2 regions of the Candidatus Aquiluna sp. UB-MaderosW2red genome follow, and region 1 is predicted to be linked to the other one. Evidence: predicted binding sites of a transcription regulator. Region 1 holds the regulator's gene; the other holds the start of a gene.
The links. Region 1 encodes HrcA, which represses chaperone genes, less so after heat shock. Its sites were predicted from a motif close to TTNGCACTCGNNNNNNNCGAGTGCNAA; they were not measured.

Region 1 (10,885 bases):
CGAGGTCCTTAAGACCGATCTCTGCTCTTGGATCAAGCACAATTCCAAGCTGACCACAAATTAGTTGCTTGGTACTGGAGAGCGGGTTGATAACTGGCAGCCATGCTTGTTGAGATTGCTTCATAGCCTCGGTTGATATTTGCTGCCAACGCAGCTGGTTTCGCTCTAATTTCCCGTCCCACCTAATAATGCAGCGACTAGCCGACCAGGGGGTTATCTCGGTAGCACCCAGCTCGATCGCAGTTTGCATGGCAAGTTCATCGCGGTCATTTTTCGCCAGAGCCTGAATCAAATGAAAACTCAGCGGCGACCTTGAGTGCTCGCGGGCTTTAGTAACCAATAGGGAAGGTGGGGTGAGCTCCAGCACCTCACACTCAAAGCTTTCTCCCAAACCATTTGTGACAACTATCCCCTCACCCTTTTGAATCCGCAGCGCACGAAAGTGCTTTTGCTCGGAGTCGCCTATGGAAGTTGAAGTGTTGCTAAAAGCTGGGTCATAAAACCAATGCACTAGAAGCGGCCTTTGGTTCTTCTGGAACCCAGCCGCGGAACATCTTGAGAGTGCATTTCTCGTAGTTTTTTGAACAAGTCTCGTTGTTTACCATCAAGTCTGGTGGGAGTCAGTATCTTCACTTCTACCAGTAAATCCCCACGACCACGGCCGCGCAACTTCGAGGCCCCAAGATGCTTCAAAGTAATAATGTCGCCATTTTGAGCCCCCTGCCTAACCTCCAATTTGGTTGGGCCATCGAGGGTTTCAATCTCAGTTTCAAAACCCAGCGCCGCGTCGGCTACGGGAACTTCGAGCACTGCCCTGAGGTCATCGCCATCTCGACCGAAAATTGGATCCGGGGCAACCGAAACTTCAAGGTAAATGTCTCCAGCTGGACCACCTGCAAAGCCCACTTCACCTTGGCCTTGTAGGTGCAGCCGCATACCGTCAGCGACTCCGGCAGGAATCTGCAATTCGAGATCTCGCTGTGCCCGGACCCGACCTTGACCGCGGCAAGTGACACAAGGGTTCGGAATTATCTGCCCGGTTCCGCGGCAGGAACCGCAAGGTGCGGTGGTTACCATCATGCCCATAAATGACTGCACCTGGCGCTGAATCTGGCCAGAACCCCTGCAAACATCGCAAGTCTGGATGCTAGTCCCCGGTTTGCAGCAACTCCCCTTGCAGGTTGCACACAGCACCGCTGTATCAATGGTTAGCGTCTTTTCGACCCCGAATACCGCCTCCGCCAAATTCAAACCCACTCGGAGTAAGGCATCTTGTCCCCGCTGCGCCCTGGATACCGGGCCACGAGTGCCACCACCACCGAAGAAATTATCAAAAATATCCCCGAGCCCAAAACCCTGTGCACCACCATTATCAAACTGCGCGCGCTGCTTCGCGTCCGACAAAACCTCGTAAGCGAAAGTCACTAATTTGAATTTTTCTGCAGCTGCCGGCTCCGGATTCACATCTGGGTGCAATTCTCGGGCAAGTTTGCGATAAGCCTTTTTTATCTCATCGGTAGTTGCCTGACGCGTTACGCCCAAAACCTCGTAGTGATCGCTCAAGAATTACCTTTCCGTTAACTTTGTTAGATACCGAGCCACGGCCCTGACCGAAGCGATATTTGATGAATAGTCCATCCTGGTTGGGCCCAAAATGCCAAGCTTGGCGACCTCGGTGCCTCGGTTTTGGTAACCACTAGCCATCATGGCCGTGTGACTAATGCCAGCTAGCCCAATCTCAGAACCAATCTTAAGGCCCACGCCATGCTGGTCAACCTCAAGTTCATCCAGCAAGCGAAGAAGCACCACCTGCTCCTCGATTGCCTCCAGCACTGTGGAGAGCTCGCCCGAGAAATCAGCATCGCGCTTAATCAGATTCGCCGCACCCGCTACCACCACTTTTTCCTGCCGATTAGCATCTACTAATCCTTGAAGAGAACTAGTGACCTGCAAAATAAAATTCCTATCCTCAGGAGAAAATTGAGATTCTAGATCCTTGAGGACATCTGACACCTGGGTGAGTTGGGAGTTGGAAAGTAGTCCGTTTAGACGACCCCGAAGGTCTTGAATCAGACTATCTTCCGGGTCTATTTCAACTTCAAGCTGTTGTTGTTGGATTCTCCCCGAATCCGTAATCAGCATCATTAAAACTCGGGAGTTCCCAAGCGGTAAAAGTTCGATGTGCCTAATCGAGGCCTGACCTAAAGACGGGTATTGCACCATGGCTAGCGTGTTGGTTAGCTGTGCCAGGGTCCGCGCGGTTCTTTGGACTATGTCGTCCAAATCAAGCCCAGCCGCCATAAAGACTTCAATAGCGCTTCGCTCAGGGTTGGTTAGTGGTTTCACCTCACCGAGTTGGTCTACGAATAGGCGATAGCCCTTCTCGGTTGGCACCCGACCCGCCGAGGTGTGCGGAGCAATGATGAGTTCTTCGTCTTCCAATAAAGCCATGTCATTACGAATCGTTGCTGCCGAAACTCCCAGGGGGTGGCGATCCAAAAGCGCCCTAGAGCCAACCGGCTGATTTGAGGTTATAAAGTCCTGAACAATTGCCCGCAAAACTTCGAGCGATCTATCCGGAATCATTGGCACTCCCCTGACTTGAGTGCCAATTCTAGCCCGAACAGTTATTTTGTGAGGAAATCAAGCACGATTCGATCCACAAACAACCTGCCGGATTCGGTGGCGCGGATTCGGTTTCCCCTAATCAACTCGATGGCCCCAACTGCCAGCTGCTCAGCAACCAGCTGAGCCGAAACCCCGAGCTCTTTGAGCACTCTTGTCTCGACTCCAAAAATTGTCCTCAGCTCCAGCATCAAAGATTCCTCAAGCTGCTGACTGCGAGTTAATACCTCCATACCGGCGACCTGAGAATGAGTCAAAAGCGCCTTGGCATAAGCATCCGGGTGCTTTGTGTTCCAAAACCGATTGCCGGCAATGTGCGAATGAGCGCCGGGCCCATACCCCCACCAGTCCTTAGATTGCCAATAGGCAAGATTATGCAGTGAAGGCTCGCCCCAGTTTGCTACTTCATACCACTCAAGTCCGGCTTGACCGATGAGTTCCGAAGCCAGCTCAAATTTTTGAGCATTCAAATCTTCATCAACTTCTTGGTGGATGCCCTTCGCGATTTGGCGGGCAAGCTTGGTGCCGGGCTCAATAATCAGCGAATAGGCGGAAATATGCTGTGTGCCAAGCTCCAATGCTTCCTCTAGCGTGGCCCTAAAGCTCTCAAGTGATTCTCCGGGGGCCCCATAAATCAAATCTACGCTGACCTTAAAACCCATCTGCTTTGCCAGAAAGACAATCCCGGCCACCGTGCTCGGATCATGTTCACGATCCAAAACCCTTAACACCTCTGGGTCAAAGCTCTGGACCCCAAAACTCAAACGGTTGATTCCGGCTTTTTTTAACCCAACCATTAGCTCTTCCGATGCTGATTCCGGGTTTGCCTCGAGAGTCACCTCACAGTTTGGTAATAAGCCGAAGGTGCTCTCCAGCACCGAGAGTATCTCGGACACCTGATCGGCTGAAAAAAGCGAAGGCGTTCCCCCACCAAAAAAAACCGTGGTTAATTTCTTGGGCTCGAATCCCGAATCAGCAAGAACCTTTTTGCTCAGCAGAATCTCTTGGATCAGTGGTTTGTGAAACTCTTCACGCTTTGTCGAACCAAGCTCCGTGGAAATGTAGGTATTAAAGTCACAGTAACCACAACGCGCTTTGCAAAAAGGAATGTGAACATATGCGTGGAAGCTGTCCGATGGCTCACCGAGCACTAGCTTTGAGTCGGAAGGCCAGGGCATACCGAGCGGCAACGGCCCAGACATCTATTTCTTCTTCTCGGCCTTTTGGCCTTCGTCGCTGGAGAGCGCCTGAATAAAAGCATCTTGTGGAACCTCTACTCGGCCAACCATTTTCATGCGCTTCTTACCCTCTTTTTGCTTTTCTAGAAGCTTGCGCTTTCTTGAAACATCGCCACCGTAACATTTGGCAAGCACATCTTTTCGCATTGCCCTAACCGATTCGCGGGCAATAATTCTCGAGCCCACCGCCGCCTGAATTGGCACCTCAAATTGTTGTCTTGGAATTAGCTCTCTGAGTTTTCCGACGATCTTGGTGCCGTGAGCATAAGCCTTATCCTTATGAACAATCGAGCTAAAGGCATCGACTTTTTCACCCTGCAATAAAAGATCCACTTTGACCAAATCGCCAACTGCGAAGCCATCATCCTCATAGTCAAGCGACCCATAACCCTGAGTTTTGGATTTGAGTTGATCAAAGAAATCAAAAACGATCTCCGCTAGCGGCAAGTTGTATCGAAGCTGAACTCGATCTTCGCCTAGATATATCATGTCGACCATAACACCGCGTTTTTGCTGGCAAAGTTCCATGATTGTTCCGACATAGTCCTTTGGGCTAAGAATCGTTGCTTTGACCATCGGTTCTTTTACCTCGCGAATTTTACCCTCGGGGAATTCGGATGGATTTGTCACAACAAAAGCGCTGCCATCCTCGCGAGTCACGTGATAGACCACCGAGGGTGCGGTTGCTATCAGTGACAAATTGAATTCACGCTCCAGGCGCTCGGTAATGATTTCGAGATGCAACAGGCCAAGGAATCCGCAACGGAATCCAAACCCGAGAGCGGCTGAAGTCTCAGGCTCATAGACCAACGAAGCGTCCGAAAGCCTCAGCTTATCTAGGGCATCTCTTAGGTTCGGGTAGTCACTGCCGTCGATTGGGTAAAGCCCCGAATAAACCATTGGTTTAGGCTCCGCGTAACCCTTTAGGGCGTTTACCGCGGGCTTCAGCTTCGTTGTAACAGTGTCGCCGACTTTGGATTGGCGAACATCTTTCACCCCGGTGATGAGATAACCAACTTCACCCACCGACAGACCTTTTGAGATAACCGGCTCGGGGCTAATGACGCCAATCTCCAAGAGTTCGTGAACGGCCTTTGTGGACATCATCTGAATCTGCTCCCGCGGGTGGAGTCGGCCATCAATCATCCGGATATAAGTAACCACACCACGGTAGCTGTCATAAACCGAGTCAAAGATCATTGCCCTTGCCGGCGCATCGGGATCTCCCACTGGGGCCGGAACTTTTTGAATAATGCGATCCAGCAACTCGGCTACGCCCTCACCAGTTTTGCCAGAAACCCTGAGGCAATCGGCCGGGTCTCCTCCGATCAAATTTGCTAACTCTTCGGCGTATTTTTCGGGCTGTGCTGCTGGTAAATCAATTTTATTAAGAACAGGAATGATCTCCATGTCATTTTCCATAGCAAGATAAAGGTTCGCGAGCGTCTGAGCCTCAATGCCCTGAGCCGCATCTACCAAAAGCACGGCCCCCTCGCAGGCTGCTAAAGATCTAGACACCTCGTAGGTAAAGTCGACGTGTCCAGGGGTGTCAATCATGTTCATGGCGTATGTAACAGTCTCAAACTCCCAGGGCAGCCTGACAGCCTGCGACTTTATGGTGATGCCGCGTTCACGTTCGATGTCCATGCGGTCTAAGTACTGGGCTCGCATCTGTCGATCATTGACGATTCCGGTGAGCTGCAGCATCCGATCTGCCAGGGTTGACTTGCCGTGATCGATGTGAGCAATAATGCAGAAATTTCTGATTAGCTCCGGGCTGGTCTCCGAAGGGACCAGTGCTTTCAGCGCGCGTGGAGACAATAGGACCTCTGTAATTGATTTGGACTTCTTTATTCTCTCACGGTGCTTGCTCCTCCCGCTCGAAACTGCTAGAGTTTGGCTTTGTTATAGGGGTAATTAGCCCTGAAAATTTTTCGCCAAAGAAAGTGAACCATGGCAAACATCAAGTCCAACATCAAGCGCATCGGAACTAACCTAAAAGCCGAGGAGCGCAACAAAGCAGTTCGTTCCGAAGTGAAAACTGCAATCCGCGCCACCAAAGAAGCTACCGCTTCTGGAGACGCCGTAGCAGCGAAGGCGGCGCTTGCTTTAGCAAGCCGGAAGATTGACAAGGCAGTTGCCAAGGGGATTATCCACAAAAACCAGGCTGCTAACCGTAAGAGTGCTATCGCGAAAAAAGCAGCTGCTCTCTAAGAAAGTTCAAAAAAATCCGGGCTTCGGCCCGGTTTTTTTATGCCGAAAACTTTGACTCTAAACTCAGACTCTTCTTGCCATCGCCAATAAAAGCTTCTCTATCGAGTACTCGGGGTCTCTGGCTGCGCCCTTGACGTCGGCATCAGTCTGGGCAACCAATAAAACCAAATCAATAAGTTCCGGCTCTCGGAAGCTTGAAAGCTCGCGACGAGCCTTATCGAGTTGCCATGGCTGCATGCCAAGAGCTGCTGGAGACGCGTTTCGATCATTGAAGAGTCTCGCTAGCTGCCTTATGCGCATTGCAAGAGCGGCGGTCAAGGCTACAGAATCGATGCCAGTGGCAGAGCCGTGGCGAAAAAGTCGAATTGCCTCCGCCGCGTTTCCGGCAAGAGCCGCGTCTGCGATCTTGAACGCGTTGGTCTCTAGACGTCCCTCAAAAGTGTTTTCCACATCTAATACCGTTATAACTGGCTTACCCATAAAGGCGAGCTGATTGCAAGCCGCACCGAGTTCGCCAAGATCTGATGCGAATGCCCCCAGCAAAGCCTTGACTGCGGCGGGCTCGATTTTTACCCCCGAGCCTGCAAACTCTCCAAGCACAAATTCTTGACGCTCAGCATCCCTTTTGATTTCATCGCAGGCCACAACCAAGCAGCTTTTGGCTAAAGCGGTTTTTATCTTCCCGTTATGGCCGATTGCGTTCGGTAGTCTAACGACAACATAGCAATCCTGAATTGGCTCTTTCACAACGGCCTCAAGTTCCGCAAGCAACCCGTCCGCTGCCCCGTGAATCAGGACAAGTCTTGGCTCGGCAAATAGCGAAGGGGCTGCAATTGTAAAAAGAAGTCCGGGAGAATATTCACCCTCCTGTATTTCTGCAACCTCGAGGTTTGGGTATTCAGCTAAGAGTTGCTGCTTGATACTGCGCTGCGCCCTCGAAGCTAAATATGACTCAGTGCCGGTGATAAGAGTAAGTGGTGCAGGTTTCACCTGATTCCAGTAAACGGTTTTCGCAACAATCACGTCGTGAGTTTACCGCTTTGGTGATAACTGAGTTCTGAGTCTTGATTACGAAGTGCAATTGAACCTTGCTTGTCAGTTCGGAGTATCAGAGCCCCAATTGAGCTTGCTATTCGCAATGCGCGATCGGTTGGATGGCCATAATCATTTTTACCAACCGAATACAACATGACTTCGGGCTCTAAAAATTCATAGAGCTCACGAGACTGATCTGAGGAACCGTGGTGAGCAACCTTCACGATAAGCGACTGGTCTCTAAGAAGCGCCAACTCGCCAGCCATTTGCCTCATAAGTCTTGACTGACCCGCCTCCCCCAAGTCCCCCAGGGCTAAAACACCCAGAGTCTCGGATCTAAAACTGATCACCACGGAAGCATCATTGCTGTCCGAGGCCTCTGATGCATCAAAAGACGGGGCCAAAATAGTGAAGTTAAAATCACCGAGCACTCCCGTAAGGCCACGGTGGCCAATCGAGACATTTTCGGCCGATTCCAGTACCTTAGCCACTGTTGCCACCAGGGGTCTATCGTCTCTAAAGCCAGACAGTAGCGCCTGACCGATTTGAATTCCACGGAGTCCCGTGATCCCGGCCACGTGGTCCGCGTCATAGTGAGTCAGCACCAGCAAATCAATCCGAGTGACTCTCTGAGTATTTAGACATTTGGCAATCAAACTCGGATCCTTTCCGACGTCAATTAGAGCAACTGCGCCTTTTGACTTAATTAGCAGCGCGTCACCCTGACCCACATCACACTGCAGAACACTCCAATTTCCAGCGAAGGTATTGGCCCTGGCAAGATCGGTTAGCGACCACCCGGCGCTAACCGCCAAAACTACGCTCAGCAACGAACCGAAGAGCTTCCTAGAATCCGACCGAGTAATGACAAGGCCGGTGAGCAAAGCGATAAGAGTCAATAGCACGACCGCAATGGGACCAGAGACAAAGTGCATCCGCGCCAAAGGAAAACCCGAAACGGTATCCGCCACCAAAGTAATCCACCAGGTGCCGATGGACGCCAAAAGAGAAAGCCCCCAGGTAAGAGGCGGGAATGACATCGCAGAGACCACCGCAATGATGCCCAAAATAGTGACCGGCGCAACTACCGGTTCGACTAAAAGATTTGCCAAAACCGAGTAAATAGGAATGGACGGCTGCAACATGATCAGAATCGGCATCGTGAAAAGCTGTGCCGAAAACGAGGCCGCGATGCCCAGTGCGAGCCACTTTGGAACATGTTTCGAAAGATACTTATAGATGGGAACCGCCAACCAGACCAGACCCGCGGTCGCTAAAGCAGACAGACCAAACCCGTAGTCCACCGCCAAGCCGGGATCTATGGTCAACAAAAAGATAATCGCCCAGGAGAGCGAAACCATTGGGTTCGTGCCTCTCCCAATCCAAATTCCAGTCATGACAAACATTGCCATCGTCGCCGCCCGCAGCACACTGGACTCTGGGCCCACAATCAATACATAGCCAACCATGGCCGCAATAGCGATCAGAAACCTCAGGTTGCGCCTGACCCCGAAAAGCCCAGCCAATAAAAAGACTGCCCCCATAACTATCGCTAAATTCGCCCCCGAAACAGCAACCAGGTGAGTCAGCGAAAGCGTCTTCATTTGCTGAGTCATTTCATCCGAAAGCAGGTCACGCTCGCCGATTGCTAATCCTGCAACCAGGGCCTTGGAGTCTGGTGTGACCCCTTGGGAAAAATTCAAAAACGCGGCTCGAAGGCTTTCAACAATTTGAATATCGGGATAACTTTCCTTGATCATTGAGCGCTCACCGGGTGGTGCAAAGGCCCACAACCCAAGCCATAAAGCTGCAGCAAAAGCAATAATCACAACGTGAGCTTCTCGCTTATTGCCGCAAAAACCTTGGAACCAATTCCACTCACCTCTCGCAGTTGTGAGACTTCGGAGAACGACCCGATTTCATCTCGATAGGCAATGATTCGACCAGCAAGTGCGGGACCGACTCCCGGCAGTTCCTCGAGCTGCAACTGAGACGCGGTGTTTAATGAAATAAAGCCACCTTCTCCGGGTGCAGCGCTCAACTGTGATTGGGAGAGCACAACAACTTGCTCCCCATCCGAAAGCATTCTTGCCAGATTGACACTCGATGCGACCGCGTCTGCACTAAAGCCACCGGCAAGCTCAATCGCCTCTTCCACTCTGGCACCAAATTTAAGTTCGTACAGCCCGGGTTTGGCAACCTCGCCAACAACGTGAATAAAAAGCGAGCCGCTCGAAATCTCCAGGGCATCCGGTGCCAACACGCTCGCAGAATCTTGCATTTGACCTTGCGAAAAAAAGAACCCGGCCACTAAGCCGATTGCTACGGTGGCAGCGATGAACTTTTTACGTGATAGTTGCGACAGAGCTTGAAACCACTGAATAATCTGAGCCATGGCACAAGTTGACTAAATACAAAGTCTTGGAAATGCCCAAAAACTGGATTGGTTGAAAACTAACTATTTGGTGGCGATGTTGACAAGTTTCGGAGCTCGAATAATGACATTCGCAAGCTCCCTATCCCCAATAGCTCGCCGCACTAGTTCAGAACTCATTGCAAGATCCTTGAGCTCGGTTTCGGTGATGTTTACCGAGACCTCGAACTTATCTCGCAACTTGCCATCTACCTGGGCTATGGCCGTGATGGTTTCTTGCACCAATAAAGACTCATCTGCCGTCTTGAACTCGGCAAGGGCCACTTGGCTGTGACCCAGAATCGCCCACATATCCTCAGCCGCGTAGGGAGCAAAAAGGCTCAATGCCTTAGCGAGCTCCTCGGCACCTTCGCGAACCGCAGGGTCGCTAGGCCCAACACCCGAGTCGATAGCCTTGCGAAGAGCATTGGTCAATTCCATGGCTCTTGCGACACCTACATTGAACTTGAAGCCCTCAATGGCCTCGCCAAAACCAACCAGGAAGCTGTGGGTTACCCTTCGCAACTCCGCGTCTCCAGTGGATGCTTCGACCCCCACTTCAGAGCTAACATCCTTGGCGATTCGCCAAGCCCTGGCCAGGAACTTAGAGGAGGCCGCTGGGGAAACATCTGCCCAGTCGATATCATCTTCCGGCGGGCCCGCGAAGGCCATGGTCAATCGAACGGCGTCCACGCCGTGAATGTCCAACTGCTCGCTCAAGCGAACTATGTTGCCGCGGCTTTTTGACATTGCCGAACCGTTCATTAAGACCATGCCCTGATTCAAAAGCTTGGTAAATGGCTCGTCAAACTCAATTAGCCCCATGTCCTTCAAAACCTTTGTGAAGAATCTTGAATAAAGCAGGTGCAAGATGGCGTGAGTCACACCACCGACATATTGATCAACTGGCGCCCACTTTTTTGCCTCTTCAGAACTGAAGGCTTCGGTCGTGCTCTTCGGATTTAAAAACCTCAAAAAATACCATGAGCTATCCACAAAAGTGTCCATCGTGTCAGAGTCACGACGGGCGGGACCTTGACACTTTGGGCAAGGAACATTAACCCAATCGCTTGCCGCACCGAGCGGGGAACTGCCCTTCGGGGCCAAATCCAGACCTTTGGTTGACGGCAATTCCACCGGTAATTGATCCTGAGGAACCGGAACTTCCCCGCAAGCTTCGCAGTGGATAATCGGAATCGGAGTTCCCCAGTATCTCTGCCGGGAAATTAACCAGTCACGAAGTCTAAAATTCTTAGCCTTTTGGCCCAAGTTCTTCTCGGTGATAATTTCAATTGCCCGCGCGATTGCGTCTGCTTTATCGAGCCCGTTGAGCTCACCAGAATTAACTAGAGTGCCATCA
Region 2 (10,885 bases), 450 kb from region 1:
GCCGTTAGATTTGCCGCCAAAGAGGCACTTGCCAAAGCCGTCGGAAACCCGGGCCTGCTGAGCTTTCAAGATGTGGAGATTCTCAATGACCACTTGGGGAAACCTCAGATGCAAGTGTCTGGTAAGTCAAGGGATGTGCTGGATGGGCTCGGGGTTCAAAGGATTCATTTGAGCCTTAGTCATGACGGCGGCATTGCCTTTGCAACCGTGATTTTGGAGGGCGGCTAAGTGCGAGAGATTCAAATCGATTTAGCTGTCATCCTAAAGAACTATCGCAAACTAAAAGAGCTGGCGAGTGGCTCACTTGTGATGGCGGTTGTAAAGGCCAATGCCTATGGGCACGGTATGCACGAAGTAGCCGAGGCGCTGGATGACGCCGGAGTCGACTATCTAGGTGTGGCAGATCTAAACGAGGCACTCGAGCTTCGAATGGCGGGCATTAAGACCAATATCCTGTGCTGGATTTTGAGTCCCGAGGATGACTTTGAGTTAGCTGTTTCTCAAAACATTGAGCTTGGAGTTTCAAGTTTGGAGGTTTTGGAAGGGCTACCCGAAGGCGCGAAAGTACACCTCAAGGTAGACACCGGTCTCGGTAGAAACGGATTCACACAGGGAGATTTTGGGAAAGCACTTGAGTTTTTGGCCGAGTCAAAGCTTTATCCGGAGGGGCTTTTTTCACACCTTTCGAATGCCTCCGAGGGTGATGATTTGGCCCAGCTTGAGCTATTCGAAAAAGCGAATGTGATGGCTTTGCAAAAGGGCGTTAATTTCAAACTGAGGCATTTGGCCGCTTCTGCGGCGACCCTCAAGCACCCGCAAATGCACTTCGACATGGTTCGTTGCGGCATAGCGGTCTATGGGCTGAGTCCTTTTGAGGACGAGCCGGTCGACCCCGGTTTACTTCAGCCGGCGATGCGAGTTGTGGCCAATGTGGTGAACGTGAAGCGCGTGCCCAAGGGGCAAGGGGTCTCTTACGGGTATCGGTATGTGACCAAGATGGAGACCACTTTGGTCTTGGTGCCCTTCGGTTATGCGGAGGGGATGCCAAGAATCTCAGAGAATCATGAGGTTTTGATTCAGGGCAAGCTTTACCCGGTGGTCGGGCGTGTGGCAATGGATCAATTTATTGTCGATGTCTCTGATGCCAAAATCCGAATCGGCGATGAAGTGGTGATTTTTGGTGATGGCCAAAAAGGAGAGCCAACGGCGCAGAGTCTGGGGGAGTCTTCGGGAAGCATCAACTACGAGGTGGTTACCAGAATCGGTGGCCGCGCGCCAAGGGTTTATAAAATCTGAGTATGCATTTTCTAATCGAGTCTCCTGAAAAGATGCACGAGTTCGGCATCCAACTTGCCCGGCACCTCCGGGCCGGTGACATGGTCTTGCTCAATGGTCCTTTAGGAGCCGGTAAGACAACTTTGACCAGAGGGATTGGCGAGGGCCTTGGGGCTCTGGGAACAGTTCAATCGCCAACCTTTGTTTTGGCTAGAACTCATAAAACTACGACCGGGCCGAAACTTGTTCATGTGGACGCTTATCGCTTGGGTTCAGCTCTAGAGCTGGATGACCTCGATATAGATTTTGCGAACAGCATTGTTGTCGTGGAGTGGGCTCGGGACTATGTGGATGGCATTGCCGAATCCTGGCTAGAGATTCAGATCAATCGTGAGAGTGAAGACGACTCAAGACTGGTTACGCTTTTGCCCCACGGCGCTCGCTATGAAGGAGTAACCATTGCTTTTGGCGATTGACACCTCAGCCGGCACATCAGCCGCGATTTTAGAAGATGGAAAGCTTTTAGGTTTTAGCCTCTTCGAAGACCCCTTTGGGCATGCGGAAAACATCGGGTTGGCAATTATGCAGGCTCTGAGTCAAGCGGGTATCTTGGCTAGCGATGTGACTGCGGTTGCTGTTGGCAGGGGGCCAGCTCCTTATACCGGGCTGCGAGTCGGCATGGCGACCGGAACTGCCTTCGCGATGAGCCGAGGAATACCTTTTTACGGCGTCATGGTTTTAGATGCGATTGCTCTTAGCCAATCAAGCAAGAAGTTCTACGTGGTTGCAGATGCCAAGCGTAAAGAATTGTTTCTGGCCGCTTATGAATTGGGCGTTAGGACAATCGGCCCAGAAGTTATTCAGCCGACAGAGCTCGAGCGTTTTAGTGATTATGAGGCAGTCACCATGCCTTGCGATGCCAGGCTAGTTGGCCTTTACGCTCACCAAGCCCTTGGTCTAGGCATCGATCTGAGTGATGTCTCGGCGCTTTATCTAAGATCTCCGGATGTTGCGCCATCTCCGGGTAAAAAGGTGAGTGGCTGATGATCTCCAGAAGGCTAACCCCGGCGGATATTGCCCAGGTGATGATTCTGGAGCTAGAGCTATTTGCCAATGACGCTTGGTCAGAGCGCTCCATGCGAACCGAACTTGGTTTTGAGCACAGCTACTACCTGGGCTATTTTGATCATGACCTTCTGGGTTATGGGGGCCTCAGCACTGTGGCCGGGTCTTTTTCTAGTGATATTCAAACAATTGGCATCGCGCTGAGTGAGCGCGGCAAAGGCTTGGGCAAAAAACTCATGCTGGAGCTGCTGGCTTACGCTAAAAAGCTAGGTTCGGAGCAGGTCATGCTCGAGGTGCGAAGTGATAACCCAATAGCTATTTCGCTTTATGAATCCCTTGGTTTCTTGCCGGTAGATCTTCGAAAGCGCTACTACCAGCCGGATAACGTTGACGCTTTGATTATGCGCCTTGAAATCAAGCAGCCAATTATTTTGGGAGTTGAATCAACCTGCGATGAGACGGGCATTGGAATTGTGCGGGGTAATCGACTTTTGGCCAACGCTCTGCACAGCTCGATGGATGAGCACGCCAAATATGGTGGGGTGGTGCCCGAGGTTGCGGCAAGGGCACACCTGGAAGCATTGACCCCGACTCTAGAAAAAGCTTTATTAGAAGCCGGCATAACGATGCAAGAGGTGGATGCGATTGCGGTGGCCAATGGCCCAGGTTTGGCCGGAGCGTTAATGGTTGGCATCGGCGCAGCCAAGGGCTTAGCGATAGCGCATAATTTGCCGATCTACGCGGTAAATCACCTGGTTGGTCACGTTGGTGCGGATGTTCTGGAACGCGGCTATGTCGAGCTTCCAACAATTGCGCTTTTGGTTTCCGGGGGCCACACCTCTTTGCTTTTGGTCAGGGACCTTTTAGAAGATGTCGAGCTTTTAGGTGAAACCATCGATGACGCGGCTGGTGAGGCTTTTGACAAGGTTGCCAGGGTGTTAGGGCTGCCATATCCCGGTGGCCCCCAGATTGACAAATTGGCCCTATCGGGCGATCCCAAAGCGGTGCGCTTCCCCAGGGGTTTATCGCTTCCAAAAGACATGGAGAAAAACCGCTATAACTTTTCTTTCTCAGGTTTAAAAACTGCCGTGGCTAGGCACGTTGAGAAACTCGATGCCGCTGGCGAAGAATATTCCAAGGCCGATGTAGCAGCTAGCTTCCGCGAGGCGGTGGTGGATGTTTTACTCACCAAAGCGCTAAATGCTTGCGAGGCTTACGGGGTGAAGAGGCTGCTGCTTGGCGGTGGGGTGACGGCCAACGCTCGGCTTCGCGAGGTTGCGCTTGAGCGCTGTGATCGAGCTGGGATTGAACTTCGCATTCCGCGTTTTAGCCTTTGCACCGATAACGGCGCAATGATTGCTTCACTGGGAGCCCAGCTGGTAATGGCCGGCAAGCCACCATCGAGTCTTGGATTTGGCGCGGAGTCAACCCTCGAGGTCACCCGGGTTCAGACTAACTAGCCTCCAGGGCACTCTCAGCATTTGTGAGACTAACTCTCAATAAGAGATGATTGAGTTAGGTATTCGCCAAACATTCAGGAGGAATCATGGCAGAGAACGAAAAAGTAACCGCGGAGAAAACTACGAATTCGAAACCTAAGGCCACTCCAGCAGCCTTAGCTGAGCCCTCAAAACCGGGGTTTGATTGGACCTCACTCAACTCTTTATCGGCGGTTTCATTTGCTTCTGCGCTTAGTGGTGTCGGATCTTTGGTAGCGGTGATTACCGGCCACATTGCGCTAGCGCAGCTAAAGATCAGCGGGGAAAGTGGTCGCAAGCTTGCCCTAATAGGTGTGGTGCTGGGCTACGTGCAGTTGGTAGTAATTCTCTTATTCAGCATCTTGGCCGTGATTGCTCAGGTTGCGCTTTTCTCCCTACTCGGCTCCGAACCGGGCAGCTGGATGAATTTCGTAGATATGCGAAATGGAATGCGCTTTGATTGGGGCTAGATCGGATTAGCGATAATTGCTTTTCGGGCACCTAAAACCTTGGTCATAATCAGGGTTGCGGTGCCCGAACCCTTTAACCTGAGCTTCTTGCGAAGCTCTTCGGGTGTTATGTCGACACCCCGCTTCTTGATTTCAAGAATCCCAATCTGATTTTCGATCACATATTTATTTATGGCCTTTGGGTCTAGTGGCAATATCTCTTTGACCTGAAAACCTCTGAGCCATGGAGTTGTGAGCTTCTGATCACCGGTTAGATAGGCAATCGCTGGAGAGACCAACCCCAATGAGTATTGAGCGGCAAACTCACCGAGCAGGTGGGAGCGAATAAGCGAGTTGTCCGGTTCGTAAATAAATTCGCTCAGTTCGCGCACTGCACCCTGGATCTCACCGACTCCATCAAATACTTTTCGCTCACCATTTTTGATTAGCAAGGCTGAGCGCATGTTGCCACGAGAGAGTTTTCCGAAGTAGAGCATTAGCTCGACCAGGTCACCATTATGAGAAACCCATTGGGCTTCGCAGTGCTCAGGGATTAGCTCGTGATCTGTGGCGGGGCCGAGCTTTACGGCGGTGGGTGCGGTCTTTGCCTTTTCGAAAACCCAGTCAAGTGATGGGCTGAAATCACTTGGAGTCAAACGAATATGAGTTCTGCCTTTTCGATTAATCTCTCTTCTGGCAGGGTCGATAAAAACTCCCATATCCTGAGTGTCTTGTGATTTGGCGTCTGCTTGAATCACCTTTGCATTTGGAAAACTCGCAAGATTAAAAGTTGCCAAAGCGGCGGTTTGCTCATCTTGTTCAACTGCCAAAACAGTTATGTCTAGGGCCGCAAGGCTCATGGCATCCGCGCCAATCCCACAACCCAGGTCGGCAACCCGCTTGATGCCAGCCTGCCTAAAGCGTTCGGCGTGAAGTGCGGCTACAGGCAATCTAGTGGCCTGCTCGAGCCCGGCTTCTGAATAAAGCATGTGGTTTGCAAACTCACCGAACTTGGCCTTTGCTCGATGCCTAAGCCGAGCCTGGTTTACAACTGCGGTTACCAATACAGCCTCGTGGCCCTGGTTGCGAAGCCTAGTGATCAGCGACAGCACATCCGCCTTGGAATCCAGTGGCCCGAGTTTGTTCAATAACGCCAAGGCCTCGGGCGTTAGTAGTTCTGCAATATTTGATTCCACACCTCAAACGCTATCGGGTTTGACGGTGGCGCTCATCTTGACTGCTTGCTTCTTAGGGCCTAAAGTTGGGTTAGCACTCACGAGGTGAGACTGCTAATCAAAACTTTAGATATAGAAGAGGTTTCAGTGTCGGTTTCAATCAAGCCACTAGAAGATCGAATCGTTGTTCGCCCAGTTGAGGCTGAGCAGAAGACCGCATCTGGTCTGGTAATCCCAGACACCGCAAAAGAGAAGCCCCAAGAGGCTGAGGTAGTTGCAGTTGGCCCAGGCCGCTTCAATGAGTCTGGCGATCGCATCCCAGTTGATGTTGCAGTCGGCGACTTGGTGATCTTCTCGAAGTATGGCGGCACAGAGCTCAAGTATGACGGCCAGGAGTACCTAGTACTTTCAGCTCGCGACGTTCTTGCGATTGTGGTTCGCTAAATAAAATTCGTAATCAAAACGCCCCGGGTGACCGGGGCGTTTTGCTTTAAGTTCTAGCCCCTAAGCTTTTATGGTGATGGCGAGAAGCAAAAAAACTACCGGGTTGATTTTTGGCTTTAGTGCGTATCTAATCTGGGGCTCATTTCCTTTGATTATTGTGGCGGCAAATTTCGCCGACCCACTGGAAATTGTTACCTGGCGAGTCATCTTTGGTTTTTTATTCGCAGCCCTTTTGGTGACCATCACTCGCAAGTGGCGCGAGATTATTCTGATTATGAGATCTCCGAAAAAATTGGGCTGGATAGCTGTGGCTGCGCTATTTATATTTATTAATTGGGAGGTCTACGTAATTGCCGTCGCGACTGGCAACACTATTGAGAGCTCTCTCGGTTATTTCATAAACCCTTTGATAACGATACTTTTCGCGGTTTTACTGCTCAAAGAAAGGCTGCGAACCACCCAGTGGGCGGCACTTGGTATTGGCTTTGTAGCAGTTGTGATTCTCACGTTTGATTATGGGCGTCCGCCCTGGATCGCCTTCATTCTCGCTATTAGCTTCGCCACCTACTCACTTGCCAAAAATAAAGTCGGCGGCAAGATCGGTGCACTGCAGTCCTTCACCATCGAATCCGCAGTATTGGTGCCGGTGGCAGTGCTTCAGTTTTTGCTGGTAGCCAACACCCTTGAAATCCAAATCACCAAGGGCCCCCTTGAGGCAAGCGTTCTTATCGGATTCGGGATTCTGACTGCAATTCCCTTGATTCTGTTTGGTTCTGCAGCTTCTAGAATTCCGCTGTCGATGATTGGCTTTATTCAGTACCTCACCCCGGTGTTGCAGTTTTCGACTGCTTACTTCATTCTGGGTGAAGAGATGCCGCCGGTTCGCTGGATTGGATTTTCATTGGTCTGGCTCTCCTTGGTGGTGCTAACTTCAGACGCCTTGCTTCGCAAAAGGCCTGCGATCCCGCTTGTTCCCAACTCCTAGTGCTAAATCTGAAACATAATTGTTACGCACTCCTTATAAGCCCTTAGGGTCTTCGGAATACGTATCTACAAGCCTTAATAACTTCGGATTCCGTTGTTTGTGTGGTTTATAAGGGCTATTTCGCAGTGCGAAACTGTTTATTGGCAGAATATCGTGCGAAACAACAGTGCGGGCTGATTCAGCACTAGTTATGATTTTCTCAGATCGCGTAAATTCGTGCGCGCATCCGTTTTTCCTATTGCTATTTCAAGGAGCAAAATGACAACAAAGTTCAAGAGGTCATCCTTCACCAGAAGGGCACTGTCCGCTGCATCGATCGCAATGGTGGGCGCCGTAGTCCTAGCCGGTTGCGCCACCGCAGAACCCGAAACCACCGAGACAGCTGCTGAGGAGACTTCGGCACCTGCCACAATATCTCCAGGTGGCTGTGAGCTAGCTCCAGAGCAAGATGGCGACCTAGTATTCAAAATGGGTACCGCACTTCCATTGACCGGTAACTTGGCATTCCTAGGCCCACCGGAAGAGGCTGGAGTTGCACTAGCTGTTGACGAAGTCAACGCGGCCGGCAAGGGAATCACCATTGACATGACTCTTGGTGACTCGGGTGACACCGATAACAAGGCTTACGACACCGAGATTCCTCGCCTATTAGGCGCCGGAGTCCAGGCAATTGTTGGAGCTGCGTCTTCAGGCACTTCGCTTCAGTTCATCGACCGAGTCATTGCTGAATGTGTTATTCAGTTCTCACCGGCCAACACCTCCGCAGCATTCACCGACTACGAGGACAAGGGACTTTACTTCCGTACCGCCCCCTCAGACGTTCTTCAGGGTGAAGTTCTAGGAAACCTAATCGCAGAAGATGGTCACCAGAGGATCTCATTGATCGTTCTAAATGACTCCTATGGAACCGGACTTGCGAGCTACGTTACCACTGCTTTTGAGGCAGCTGGCGGCGAGGTAATTGCAGCCCCGACCTACAACACCGGAGACACTAACTTCACCGCTCAGATTGCTGAGGCTCTTGCTGGCGACCCAGATGCTATCGTTCTGATCACCTTCGACGAGGCAAAGACAATCGTTCCCGAGTTGGTATCGCAGTTCCCAGCGGACAAGCTCTACTTCGTGGACGGTAACCTAACCGACTACTCAGCAGACTTTGCTCCTGGCACCTTGATGGACGCAAAGGGAACCTACCCTGGTGTTAACGAATCCACAATCGGCGACTTCATCACCCTGATGGACGAGAACTGGCAGGCAGCAGGCAATGCAGCCCTAGCGCTCAATGCCTATGGTCCAGAGTCTTATGACGCTGTCATCCTTCTAGCCCTTGCAGCTCTTGAGGCCCGCAGCACCGAAGGTGCAAACGTGGCTCTCAAGCTCCAGGAGGTTTCAGGTGGCTCCGGCATGGGAACCAAGTGCACCAGCTTTGCTGAGTGTGCCGACATCATCAACGGTGGCGGTACTGCTGATTACGATGGACCATCCGGTGCCATCGAGTTCAATGATGTTGGAGACCCAACTAAGGGCAACATCTTGATCCAGCAGTTCGACGGCAACAACGTTCCAGTAACCATCCGCGGCTAGTAACTAGCCTCGAAGCAACTTAGCCCCTCAAGGATTTCCTTGAGGGGCTAAGTCTTTAAGTGGACGGCTATCTTTTTTTCTTACCCAAGATTTCTAGGCCCAATCCCACTAGAGCACCAAGGCCTATCCCAATTGCTAGGTTGCCGATTATGATCCCCACCGCAATACCAAACGTGGTGGCAAGGGCGAATCTGGTGCCAAAAGCTCTTCTTCTAGGCGCCAAGAGTACCCAGGTAGAGACCGATCACTGCAGGGTCATTCAGTAGCTCCCTACCGGTGCCTGTGACGGCGTCTTTACCTTGATCAAGCACATAAGCCCGGTCAGAAATTTGTAGGCAGCGTCTAGCGTTCTGCTCGACCATGATGCAGGTGACCCCGGCCTTATTGATATCTGAAACTCTCAAAAAAGCCTCGTCCTGACGAACTGGGCTCAGACCGGCTGAAGGTTCGTCCAAAAGCAACACTGCAGGGTTCATCATGAGCGCCCGCCCCATAGCAACCATCTGGCGCTCCCCGCCAGATAGGGAGCCAGCTCGTTGCTTCAATCGCTTGCCGAGTTCAGCAAAAATGGAGACTACGAATTCCAAGCGCTCTTTATAGTGGCTGGGATCCTGGTAGATACCCATTTGCAGGTTCTCTTCAATGCTCAGCGAGGGAAAGACGTTATTGGACTGCGGGATGAACCCGACACCTTTTGAGACCAGTTGATTCGCTTTCAGGCCAATGATGCTCTCGCCATTGAGATTGATTTCACCTTCGCGAACTTTTACGAGCCCGAAGATGGCTTTCAGAAGGGTTGATTTCCCGGCACCATTGGGACCGATGATTCCAATCAGCTCACCCTTATCAGCATAAAAGTTTGTGCCATTCAAGATGTTGACTCCGGGAAGGTATCCGGCATAAAGGTCTTTTACTTCCACAACCAGAGTCATTTTTCGTCCTCTTCAGTAATGATGTTGATTCGACCAGTCACGACACCTAGATCGGTGTCTTGGTGGGCACCGAGGTAGGCGTCAATCACGGCCTGCTCTCTCATGACGCTTTCTGGTGGCCCCTCGGCCACAACTTTGCCCTCAGCCATCACTACCACCCAGTCGGCGATGTGACGGACCATGTGCATGTCGTGCTCCACAAATAAAACGGTCATCCCCTCTTTTTTGAGGTTTAGCACGTGGTCCAATAAAGACTGGGTCAGGGCCGGGTTAACCCCGGCCATCGGCTCATCTAGCATCACTAGAACCGGGTCGGTCATTAGCGCTCTTGCCATCTCTAGCAACTTTCGCTGACCACCTGAGAGTGATGCAGCAAAGTCTTTTTCCTTGCCATCCAGCTTGAAACGCTCTAGTAACTTGCGAGCCTTCAGCTCGATTTCGGCATCTTGTTTCCGCCAGAGAGCGGGGACCAAAGAGCGCAGCAGAGATTCACCCTTTTGATTTTTGGCTCCCAGCTTCATGTTTTCCATGACGGTGAGCAGGCTTAGGGCTTTAGTGAGCTGAAAGGTTCGCACCTGTCCCATTTGAGCCACTTTAAAAGATGGGACGCCAGCCAATGATGTGCCAAGAAAGCTCCACGCCCCAGTGTCTGGTGAGTCAAACCCAGTCAATAGGTTAAACAATGTCGTTTTACCGGCGCCATTTGGACCAATTAGAGCTGTGATAACTCCGCGCGGAATTTCCAAATGGTCAACCGTTACCGCGGTGAGACCTCCGAAGCTTTTGGTGACATTATCGATCACCAATATCGGATCAACTTTGCCACAGCCTGGCTTGGCCTCTCCAATGTGCAGTCCGGTTGATTTATCCGGAGTTTCATTATTTGACAAAGGTCAGCTCCTTCTTATCGCCAAAAATACCTTGCGGTCTAAATATCACCAGCAGCATCAGGCCGATTCCTACCAGCACAAAGCGCAGGGTTGATGCCTGGGTGCCGTTCACCGGCAGAATTCCAGCGGTAGCTAGAGCGGGTAGGACGTTCGATAAGAACGCCTGCAAAACCCAGAAGAGAATAGAGCCGATTACTGGACCAAAGACCGTAGCGGCCCCTCCGAGCAAAAGGGCAGTCCAGATGAAAAAGGTGAGCGAGGTCACGTAGACCCCGGGAGATACGTTTGCAAATGCAGCGTAGACAATTCCACCTAGCCCGCCAAACACGCCACCAATAATTAGTGCCTGCATCTTATAAGCGAAGACATTTTTTCCAAGAGCCCTAATGGCGTCTTCGTCTTCACGAATACCCTTGATAACTCGGCCCCAAGGCGATCTCATGAGTGCCCAGAGCAACCAAACGCAGAGCGCCAAAATAACTAGGCCGAAGACAACCACCCAGAGAGTTTCCCTGTTATACGTCCAAGGGCCGAACCCGTAACTTCCGGGTGGGAAAGGATTCGCCTCATTGAATCCTCCAGTGTTGTTATAGCCGAATAACCCATCT

Region 2: a site for HrcA is predicted at 5,534-5,560, ahead of groES (co-chaperone GroES). Genes of this name have one in related genera too.

Annotation. Positions count from the first base shown of each region.
Region 1 covers NZ_LT627734.1:1,004,378-1,015,262, reverse strand. Annotated here, with positions in the region: gene BLP47_RS05205 (16S rRNA (uracil(1498)-N(3))-methyltransferase) at 1-511, opposite strand, end outside; gene dnaJ (molecular chaperone DnaJ) at 511-1,563, opposite strand; gene hrcA (heat-inducible transcriptional repressor HrcA) at 1,567-2,586, opposite strand; gene hemW (radical SAM family heme chaperone HemW) at 2,628-3,827, opposite strand; gene lepA (translation elongation factor 4) at 3,828-5,684, opposite strand; gene rpsT (30S ribosomal protein S20) at 5,817-6,077, shown strand; gene holA (DNA polymerase III subunit delta) at 6,141-7,100, opposite strand; gene BLP47_RS05170 (ComEC/Rec2 family competence protein) at 7,097-8,941, opposite strand; gene BLP47_RS05165 (ComEA family DNA-binding protein) at 8,938-9,507, opposite strand; gene leuS (leucine--tRNA ligase) at 9,571-10,885, opposite strand, start outside.
Region 2 covers NZ_LT627734.1:550,069-560,953, forward strand. Annotated here, with positions in the region: gene BLP47_RS02870 (holo-ACP synthase) at 1-228, shown strand, start outside; gene alr (alanine racemase) at 229-1,296, shown strand; gene tsaE (tRNA (adenosine(37)-N6)-threonylcarbamoyltransferase complex ATPase subunit type 1 TsaE) at 1,299-1,751, shown strand; gene tsaB (tRNA (adenosine(37)-N6)-threonylcarbamoyltransferase complex dimerization subunit type 1 TsaB) at 1,735-2,319, shown strand; partial or broken gene BLP47_RS08565 (GNAT family N-acetyltransferase) at 2,361-2,732, shown strand; gene tsaD (tRNA (adenosine(37)-N6)-threonylcarbamoyltransferase complex transferase subunit TsaD) at 2,742-3,800, shown strand; gene BLP47_RS02895 (DUF4190 domain-containing protein) at 3,887-4,288, shown strand; gene BLP47_RS02900 (class I SAM-dependent methyltransferase) at 4,285-5,463, opposite strand; gene groES (co-chaperone GroES) at 5,590-5,886, shown strand; gene rarD (EamA family transporter RarD) at 5,963-6,871, shown strand; gene BLP47_RS02915 (ABC transporter substrate-binding protein) at 7,130-8,455, shown strand; gene BLP47_RS08445 (hypothetical protein) at 8,523-8,678, opposite strand; gene BLP47_RS02920 (ABC transporter ATP-binding protein) at 8,668-9,387, opposite strand; gene BLP47_RS02925 (ABC transporter ATP-binding protein) at 9,384-10,277, opposite strand; gene BLP47_RS02930 (branched-chain amino acid ABC transporter permease) at 10,267-10,885, opposite strand, start outside.